Actinocatenispora sera: one gene and its partner. The protein of the gene in region 2 interacts with the protein of the main gene of each other region in a pairwise test. Links are inferred from orthologs where the notes say so. Each region holds a gene or a part of one and is shown on either strand. Other genes may lie near its edges.

Region 1 (4,136 bases), 170 kb from region 2 along the record:
CCGGGACTGGCCGCACACCGTTGTGGTGACGGTCACCGAACGCACCCCCGCCGCCGCGGTACCGGACGGGTCCTCGGTCCGGCTGGTCGACGGCTCCGGCGTGGTGTTCCGGACGGTGCCGGCGGCACCCGGCCGGCTGCCCACGCTGGTGGTGTCGCACCCCGGCCCGCACGACGTGCCGACGCTGGCCGGCCTGCAGGTGCTGCGCCAGCTCACCCCGCGGCTGCGCGCCCAGCTGGTCCGGGTGGAGGTGCCGCGGCCGACCCGGATCCGGCTGGTGCTCGCGCACGGCCGTACGGTCGTGTGGGGTGACTCGTCCAGCGGCGCCCGCAAGGCGGCCGCGGCGACCGCGCTGCTGGGCAAGGACGGCACCGTCATCGACGTCAGCGCCCCGGACCTGGTGGTCGTCCGCTGACGGTGCCGCGCCGGTATCTCGCTGGGCCGCACCGGTTGCGACTGGTAGCGTCTGTGTTCCGGAGGTGTCCACAATGGAGCGAGCAGATCCGGTGACCGATGCCGGTGACCGGTCGGCGCTGGAGCAGTGGCTCGACTACCACCGCGCCACGGTGCGGCTCAAGTGCGCCGGCCTGGACGAGATGTTCGCCCGGCAGGCGCCGGTGCGCACCTCGCCGCTGCTGTCGCCGGCCGGGCTGGTCGCGCACCTCACCGACAACGAGCAGTACTGGTTCGAGGCGGTGTTGCACGACGGGCCGCGGATCGCCGCCGACGACGACGATCCGGACGCCGACTGGGTCGTCCCGGAGGGCATGTCGCTCGCCGACCTGCTCGACCGGTACGACGCGCAGTGCGCCCGCTCGCGGGAGCTGGCGGCGGGGCTGGACCTGTCGTTCGTGGCCCGGCGCCAGGTCGAGCCCGGTGGCCGGCCGATGACACTGCGCTGGATCTACCTGCACCAGATCGAGGAGACCGCCCGTCACAACGGCCACCTGGACGTCGTGCGGGAACTGCTGGACGGCAGCACCGGGGCCTGACGTTGTCCACTATGGACTTTCGGCCAGGTCGATGTTCGCCGGCTGACCGGGTCGGGTCGGTCGCCGAACCGGCAAACGTGGCCGACACGCCGTGCTGGATACTTGGAGATCGCCCAACCGGCCCGTACGTTCCGGAACAGGGTCGAGGTTGACATAACTATAACCCTCTAGTTGAGGGTGAGGGTTGACCCGGCCCATGGCGGGGAGCAGCACAGCGAAGGGAAGGCGGACCGATGACACCTCCGCACAACTACCTGGCGGTCATCAAGGTCGTCGGCTGCGGTGGCGGCGGCGTCAACGCCGTCAACCGAATGATCGAGGTCGGACTCAAGGGCGTCGAGTTCATCGCGATCAACACCGACGCCCAGGCGCTGCTGATGTCCGACGCGGACGTCAAGCTGGACGTGGGTCGGGAGCTGACCCGCGGCCTCGGCGCCGGCGCCAACCCCGACGTGGGCCGCAAGGCCGCCGAGGACCACCGGGACGAGATCGAAGAGGTGCTCAAGGGCGCCGACATGGTCTTCGTGACCTGCGGTGAGGGCGGCGGTACGGGAACCGGCGCGTCCCCCGTGGTCGCGAACATCGCGCGCAAGCTCGGTGCGCTGACCATCGGCGTGGTCACCCGCCCGTTCTCGTTCGAAGGCAAGCGGCGGCAGGTGCAGGCCGAGACCGGCATCGACGAGCTGCGCAACGAGTGCGACACCCTGATCGTCATCCCGAACGACCGGCTGCTGCAGCTCGGCGACCGGACGATGAGCATGATGGACGCGTTCCGCCAGGCCGACCAGGTGCTGCTGTCCGGTGTCCAGGGCATCACTGACCTGATCACCACGCCGGGCCTGATCAACCTCGACTTCGCCGACGTCAAGAGCGTGATGTCCAACGCCGGCTCGGCGCTGATGGGCATCGGCAGCGCGCGCGGCGACGACCGGGCCGTCGAGGCGGCACAGGGCGCGATCTCGAGCCCGCTGCTGGAGCAGAGCATGGACGGTGCCCGCGGCGTGCTGCTGTCCATCGCCGGCGGTTCCGATCTGGGCCTGTTCGAGATCAACGACGCGGCGCAGCTGGTCACGGACGCGGCACATCCGGACGCGAACATCATCTTCGGTGCGGTCATCGACGACGCGCTGGGCGACGAGGTGCGCATCACGGTGATCGCGGCGGGCTTCGACGGTGGCTCACCGGCGTACAAGCCGCAGGCGGAGGTCGGCCGCAAGCCGCCCACCGCCGAGGTGCCGCCGGCGACCAGCACCCCGGCGCCGACCTCGCCGGTGACCACCGGAGGAAGCACCGGCACCCGGCCGCCGCAGCAGCCAACCCCGGCCGAGCGGCCGCCGCGCAAGGTACTGTTCGACGACGTCGACGTGCCGGACTTCCTCAAGAACGGCGCGTGAACCCGTCGTCGGAGCCGATCGACCGACGCACCGAGCTGGTCGGAAACCTCGCCTCGGTGCGTCGGCGTATCGCCGACGCGTGCCTGGCCGCGGGCCGGTCACCGCGTGAGGTGTCGCTGATCGCGGTCACCAAGACGTTCCCGGCCTCCGACGTCCGGCTGCTGGCCGAGCTGGGGCAGCGCGTGGTGGCGGAGAACCGGGACGGCGAGGCTGCCGCCAAGGCCGCCGAACTCGCCGCCGCCGGGGTCGACGTGCGCTGGCACTTCGTCGGCCAGCTGCAGCGCAACAAGGCACGCTCGGTCGTGCGGTACGCCGACGTGGTCCAGTCGGTCGACCGGCCGGCGCTGGTGACCGCGCTCGCCGCGGCGGTCGCGGCGCACCGGGACCGCCCGCTGGACGTACTGATCCAGGTGTCGCTGGACGATGCGCCAGGGCGCGGCGGGGTGTCCCCCGCCGCGCTGCCGGCGCTGGTCGACGCGGTGCTGGGGGCGGCCCCGCGGTTGCGGTTGCGGGGGCTGATGGCGGTCGCGCCGCTCGGCGGCGACCCGGACGTGGCGTTCGGCCGACTCGCCGAGCGTGCGGCGTGGCTACGGGAGCGCGACCCGGACGCGTCGATGCTGTCCGCCGGCATGACCGGTGACCTGGAGGCGGCGATCCGGCACGGAGCGACACATGTGCGTGTCGGCAGCGGATTGCTCGGCCGACGCGCCAAGCTGGGTTAGCCTGAGTTCGAGCAGAACTACATCGCTGTTATTCACGCTCACCGATCTCGTCCGTTTCGCAGGCGGCGCATCGCGGGGGAACGTCCCGATGGGTGGGGCGTGCGACGTGGCAGGACGGTGTCACGGGAGGAGGTGCCCGATGGGTAGGTTGCGCAAGGCCGGCGTCTGGCTCGGCCTGGTCGAGGACGACGACGACAGCTACGAGGCCGACGACGACCGCTACGACGGCTCCGACGGCTACCAGTCGACCGGCCGCCAGGAGAGCGCCGCGCGCTACGACACCGGTCGCTACGAGAGCCGCCGACCGACCCGCGACACCGGTCGCGAGGTGGACGACCGGGACTTCGACGACGCCGACTTCGCCGAGGAGGAGTTCGAGCCCGAGCCCGCCCGGCCGCGGCTGGCGACGACGACCTCCGAGCGGCTGGCGGAGCGGCCCGGAGTGCGCACCATCGGCCGCGGTTCGGTGACCCCGCTCACTCAGGACAACCTGGCGCTGGCGCCGCAGGTACAACTGCGGGAGCGTGCGGTGGTGTCCGACGACAGCGCCGACAGCTACCGGATCACCACGGTGCATCCCACTACCTACAGTGAGGCCCGCACCATCGGTGAGCATTTCCGGGACAACACTCCGGTGATCATGAATCTGTCGGAAATGGACGAAGCGGATGCCATGCGCCTCGTCGATTTCGCCGCCGGTTTGATCTTCGGGTTGCGCGGTACGATCGAACGGGTGACCAATCGCGTGTTCCTGCTCTCACCGGCCAACGTCACGGTCACCGCCGAGGACAAGGCCAAGATCGCCGAGGGCGGGTTCTTCAACCAGAGCTGAACCGGGAGTCCATCGCTCGTGTCGGTCCTCTTCCAGGTCCTCTACCTGGTCGTTTACTTTTTCCTGCTGTTTCTGATGGCGCGGCTCGTGCTCAGCTTCGTGATGCAGTTTGCGCGCAGATGGCAACCTCGGAGGGGTGCGGCCGCCGCGATGGAGGTCGTGTGGAGCGTCACTGATCCTCCCCTGAAAGCCCTAA
Region 2 (4,152 bases):
TGCCTCCGCTGACCGAGGAGCGGCGCCGGGAGATGGTCAAGGTCGCCCGTGGCAAGGGCGAGGAGGCCAAGGTCGCCGTGCGCAACATCCGGCGCAAGGCCAAGGAGGAGCTGGACCGCATCATGCGCGACGGCGAAGCCGGTGAGGACGAGGTCCGCCGCGCCGAGAAGGACCTCGACGACGTCACGCACAAGTACACCGGGAGCGTCGACGAGATCCTGAAGCGCAAGGAAGACGAGCTTCTCGAGGTCTGATGGCAGGCAGCGGACCGTTCTCCTCGTACGAGCAGCCCCGGCCCTCGCACGGCCGGCACCGCGCTGCGGACGCCGATGACCCCGACGGGTCGGCATCGGTGCCCCCGGCGACCCCGGCCGACCACCCGGCGCCGGACTGGGACGCCCCGGCGGGGCCCGGCTGGGACGTCACCGCGGCGCAGCCCGCGATCGACCCGGCTACGTACGAGGCAGGTCCGCGGCCGGATCGGGCCGCCGACGCCGCGGACGGCGACTGGGCGGCGACCGGTCAGCTGCCGGTCCCGCCGGCCGCCGACCCGGCGCACCGCGACGCGTCGCCGGACCCGGCCCGGGATCCGGCACCGTTCGGCACCCCGGCCCCGGCCGACGACCACAAGCCGCGAGCCGGCCGCAACCTGCCGGCCGCTATCGGGGTCGGCGTGGGCCTCGGCGCGATCGTGCTCGCCTCGCTGTACGTGCAGCGGGCGGCGTTCCTGCTCGTCGTGGCGGCCGGCGTGGTGCTCGGTACCTGGGAGACGGTGCGCGCCTTCGGCCGCGCCGCGGAACCGGCCAAGCGCACCCGCCCGCCGCTGGTACCGCTGCTCGCCGGTGCGGTGGCGATGCAGGGACTGGCCTGGTTCGGCGGCCTGGAGGCGCTGACCATCGGGCTGGTGTTCACCCTGGTGGCGGTGTTCATCTGGCGGCTCGCCGACGGTCCTCCGGGTTACCGGCGAGACGTTGCGGCGGGTGCGCTGATCGCCGCGTACGTGCCGTTCCTGGCCGGCTTCGCGGTGCTGCTGGCCCGGCCGGAGGACGGCGCCGCGCGGGTCGTGGCGGCGCTGGCGATGGTGGTCTGCAGCGACACCGGCGGGTACGCGGTCGGGGTGCTGCTCGGCCGGCACAAGATGGCACCGCGGATCAGCCCCGGCAAGTCCTGGGAGGGCTTCGCCGGCTCCGTGCTCACCTGTGCGATCGCCGGCGCCATCCTGATGTACTTCGTGTTCCACCAGCCGCTGTGGGCCGGCGCGGTGTTCGGTGTCGCGGTGAGTTTGGTCTCGGTACTGGGCGACCTGACCGAGTCGATGATCAAGCGCGACCTGGGCATCAAGGACATGGGCAACCTGCTGCCCGGGCACGGTGGCGTGATGGATCGACTCGATTCGATCCTGTTCGCGGTACCCGTCTCGTTCGCGCTGCTGAGCGTGCTCGCGCCGGCCGGGTGACGGGCGCGTCGGGTGCAACCTGCCGGGGCGGGCAATCGTGCGTGGACGTGGGACACTGGCCAGGACATGACAGCCCTGCCGTTGATCACCGAGCCCACGACCCGACGCCGTCCCCCCACCCCGAGGCACCTGGCCGACCTGGACATGGCGGCCCGCCGGGAGGCCGTGGTCGCCCTTGGCGAGCCCGCTTTCCGCGCCAACCAGTTGTCCCAGCACTATTTCGGCCGCCTGCTGGACCCCGCGGCGGACGATGCCGCCGGGGCGCTGACCGACATCCCGGCCGCCTCCCGGGGCCGGCTGGCCGAGGCGCTGCTGCCGGTGCTGGCCACGCCGGTCCGCCAGCAGGCCGCCGACGACGGCGCCACTCACAAGACGCTGTGGCGGCTGCACGACGGCGCGCTGGTGGAAAGCGTCGCAATGGGCTACCCGGATCGGGTGACGGTGTGCGTCTCCTCGCAGGCCGGTTGCGGCATGGGCTGCCCGTTCTGCGCCACCGGCCAGGGCGGGCTGACCCGCAACCTGTCCACCGGCGAGATCGTCGAGCAGGTCGTCGCGGCCGCGCGGCTGGCCGCTGCCGGCGGGCTGACCGGGGCGCCGCACCGGCTGTCCCGGGTCGTGTTCATGGGCATGGGCGAGCCGCTGGCGAACTACGCCCGGCTGGTCGCCGCGGTGCGCCGGATCACCGAGCCGTCCCCCACCGGGCTCGGCCTGTCGCAGCGGCATGTCACCGTGTCGACCGTCGGGTTGGTGCCGGCGATCCGCCGGCTGATCGAGGAGGAGATGAACGTCACGCTCGCGGTGTCGCTGCATGCCCCGGACGATGAGCTGCGTGACGAGCTGGTCCCGGTCAACACCCGCTGGAAGGTCGCCGAGGTGCTGGACGCAGCATGGGACTATGCGTCCCGAACGGGACGACGGGTGTCGATCGAGTACGCCATGATTCGAGATGTGAACGACCAGCCGTGGCGGGCCGACCTGCTGGGTCGGCTGCTGTCGGATCGGTTGGCGCACGTCAACCTCATCCCGCTCAACCCGACCCCGGGAAGCCGGTGGGACGCGAGTCCCAAGCCGGTGGAGCGGGAGTTCGTCCGGCGGCTGCGCGCGGCCGGCGTGCCGACCACGGTGCGTGACACTCGGGGGCGGGAGATCGACGGTGCGTGTGGACAGCTTGCGGCTGCGGAGGTGGGCGAGTGAGTCAACAGGGTCAACGGTTTCGTCGGCGCGCGTTGCGACGTGGATACAAGGTCGACGAGGTCGACGAGTTCCTCGAGCGCGTTGAGGCCACCCTGGCCGGCAGCCCCCTCGGGTCGCCGGTGACCTCGCGCGACGTTCACGACTTCGTGTTCCGGGTCCGGTTCGGCGGCTACGACGAGTGGCAGGTCGACATGCACCTGGACCGGGTGGAGCGACAGCTCACCGCGCTGGAAGAGGGCGGCGGCATGCCGGCCGCCGAGCCGGCCCAGCTGGCCGGCCCGGGCTCGGCGTTCGCGTTGCCACCGGGCGACGACAGCCTCGGCGCCTACCGGGAGCCGGCGCCGCGGCCGGAGCCGGGCGGCTACGAGAGCGGTGGGTACGACGGTGGCGGCTACGACGGTGGCGGCTACGACGGTGGGTACGACGCGCCGCCGCCGCGCCGGGACTTCGACGCCCCGCCTCCGCAGCGCGACTACGACCCGGCCCCGCAACAGCACGACCCGTACGGTCGGGACGGGTACGGCGGCCGGGACGACCGGCCGCGCCCGGTCCGCGAGGACGAGCCGACGATGGTCCGGCCGGCGCGCGCCGCCGCCTCGGTGCCGCCCGCCGACCCGGCCGGTGCCGGGCGGGCGGAGGTGCCGGCCGCGCCTGGCCGGGCGATGCCGCGCCCGCCGGCGCCGCAGCAGCCGGAGGACTTCACCCAGAAGCTGCCGCCGGTGCGGTCGGACTACGAGCCGACCGGCGACTATCCGGTGGCTGCGGACGGCCGCCGGCGCGAGTCCCGGTACGAGCAGGAGCCGGAGCGGTTCGAGCCCGAGCCGCCGTCGTTCGCCCCGGAACAGCGTTACGACGCGCATCGCGGCTACGAGGCGCCACCGCAGCCGGCCGCCGGGTTCGACCCGGCCGGCTACCCGCCGCCCGCGTTCGACCAGCCCCGGGGGTACGAGCCGGAGCCGCCGCGGTTCGAGCCGCCGACCGGCGAGATCCGGCACGGTTACGAGCAGCAGCAGCAGCCGGCGCCGACCGGCCGGTTCGAGACCGGCTTCGAGCCGGGCCGGCACGGCAAGGTCGACATGACCACCGAGATACCGGCGGCGGACTCGCCGTTCACCCCCGATGACCTGCACCGCCTGGAGCAGGCCCGGCGCACGTTCCAGGTGCGCCGGTTCGGCAGCGGCTACGACCCGCAGCAGGTGAACCGGCTGTTCGACGCGATCGCGGCGACGATGTCGGGCCGTGCCACCGTGCAGGTCTCGGACAGCGAGTTGGACCCGGGCCAGTTCAGCCTGGTGCAGGGCGGCCTGTTCGAGGCCGAGGTCGACGGGGCGCTACGCGACGTGCGGGACATGTTCTCCCGCCGCGGCATCGCCCGCTGAATCGGTACGGCCCGGCGAGGGGAAGCGTCGGGCCACCGCCCTCAGCCCGGCGGCACCGGGCCGGCAGCACTCGGCCACCTCGCTTCAGCCAGCGCGGCAGCGAGACGACGAACGCCCGGGTGC

What was found.
Region 1: the proteins of rlmN (region 2) and ftsZ interact in binary tests that used the Escherichia coli proteins (3 or more experiments, as listed by UniProt). The link is inferred for Actinocatenispora sera from one-to-one orthologs.

What each region holds. Positions count from the first base shown.
Region 1 is NZ_AP023354.1:5,285,918-5,290,053, reverse strand. Bases 410-3,305 are described here. They hold ftsZ (cell division protein FtsZ), read left to right. Parts: upstream 410-1,225; coding sequence 1,226-2,386; downstream 2,387-3,305. Other genes in these bases: Asera_RS24960 (cell division protein SepF), read left to right, coding at 3,248-3,305; Asera_RS24965 (YggS family pyridoxal phosphate-dependent enzyme), read left to right, coding at 2,383-3,108; Asera_RS24975 (DinB family protein), read left to right, coding at 489-992; Asera_RS24980 (cell division protein FtsQ/DivIB), read left to right, coding at 410-415. Outside these bases: more of Asera_RS24980, read left to right, coding at 1-409; more of Asera_RS24960, read left to right, coding at 3,306-3,940; Asera_RS24955 (YggT family protein), read left to right, coding at 3,959-4,136. UniProt on the Escherichia coli protein: Essential cell division protein that forms a contractile ring structure (Z ring) at the future cell division site. The regulation of the ring assembly controls the timing and the location of cell division.
Region 2 is NZ_AP023354.1:5,456,240-5,460,391, reverse strand. The notes cover bases 675-3,586. They hold rlmN (dual-specificity RNA methyltransferase RlmN), read left to right. Parts: upstream 675-1,522; coding sequence 1,523-2,650; downstream 2,651-3,586. Other genes in these bases: Asera_RS25715 (DivIVA domain-containing protein), read left to right, coding at 2,647-3,586; Asera_RS25725 (phosphatidate cytidylyltransferase), read left to right, coding at 675-1,456. In the rest of the region: frr (ribosome recycling factor), read left to right, coding at 1-254; more of Asera_RS25725, read left to right, coding at 254-674; more of Asera_RS25715, read left to right, coding at 3,587-4,029.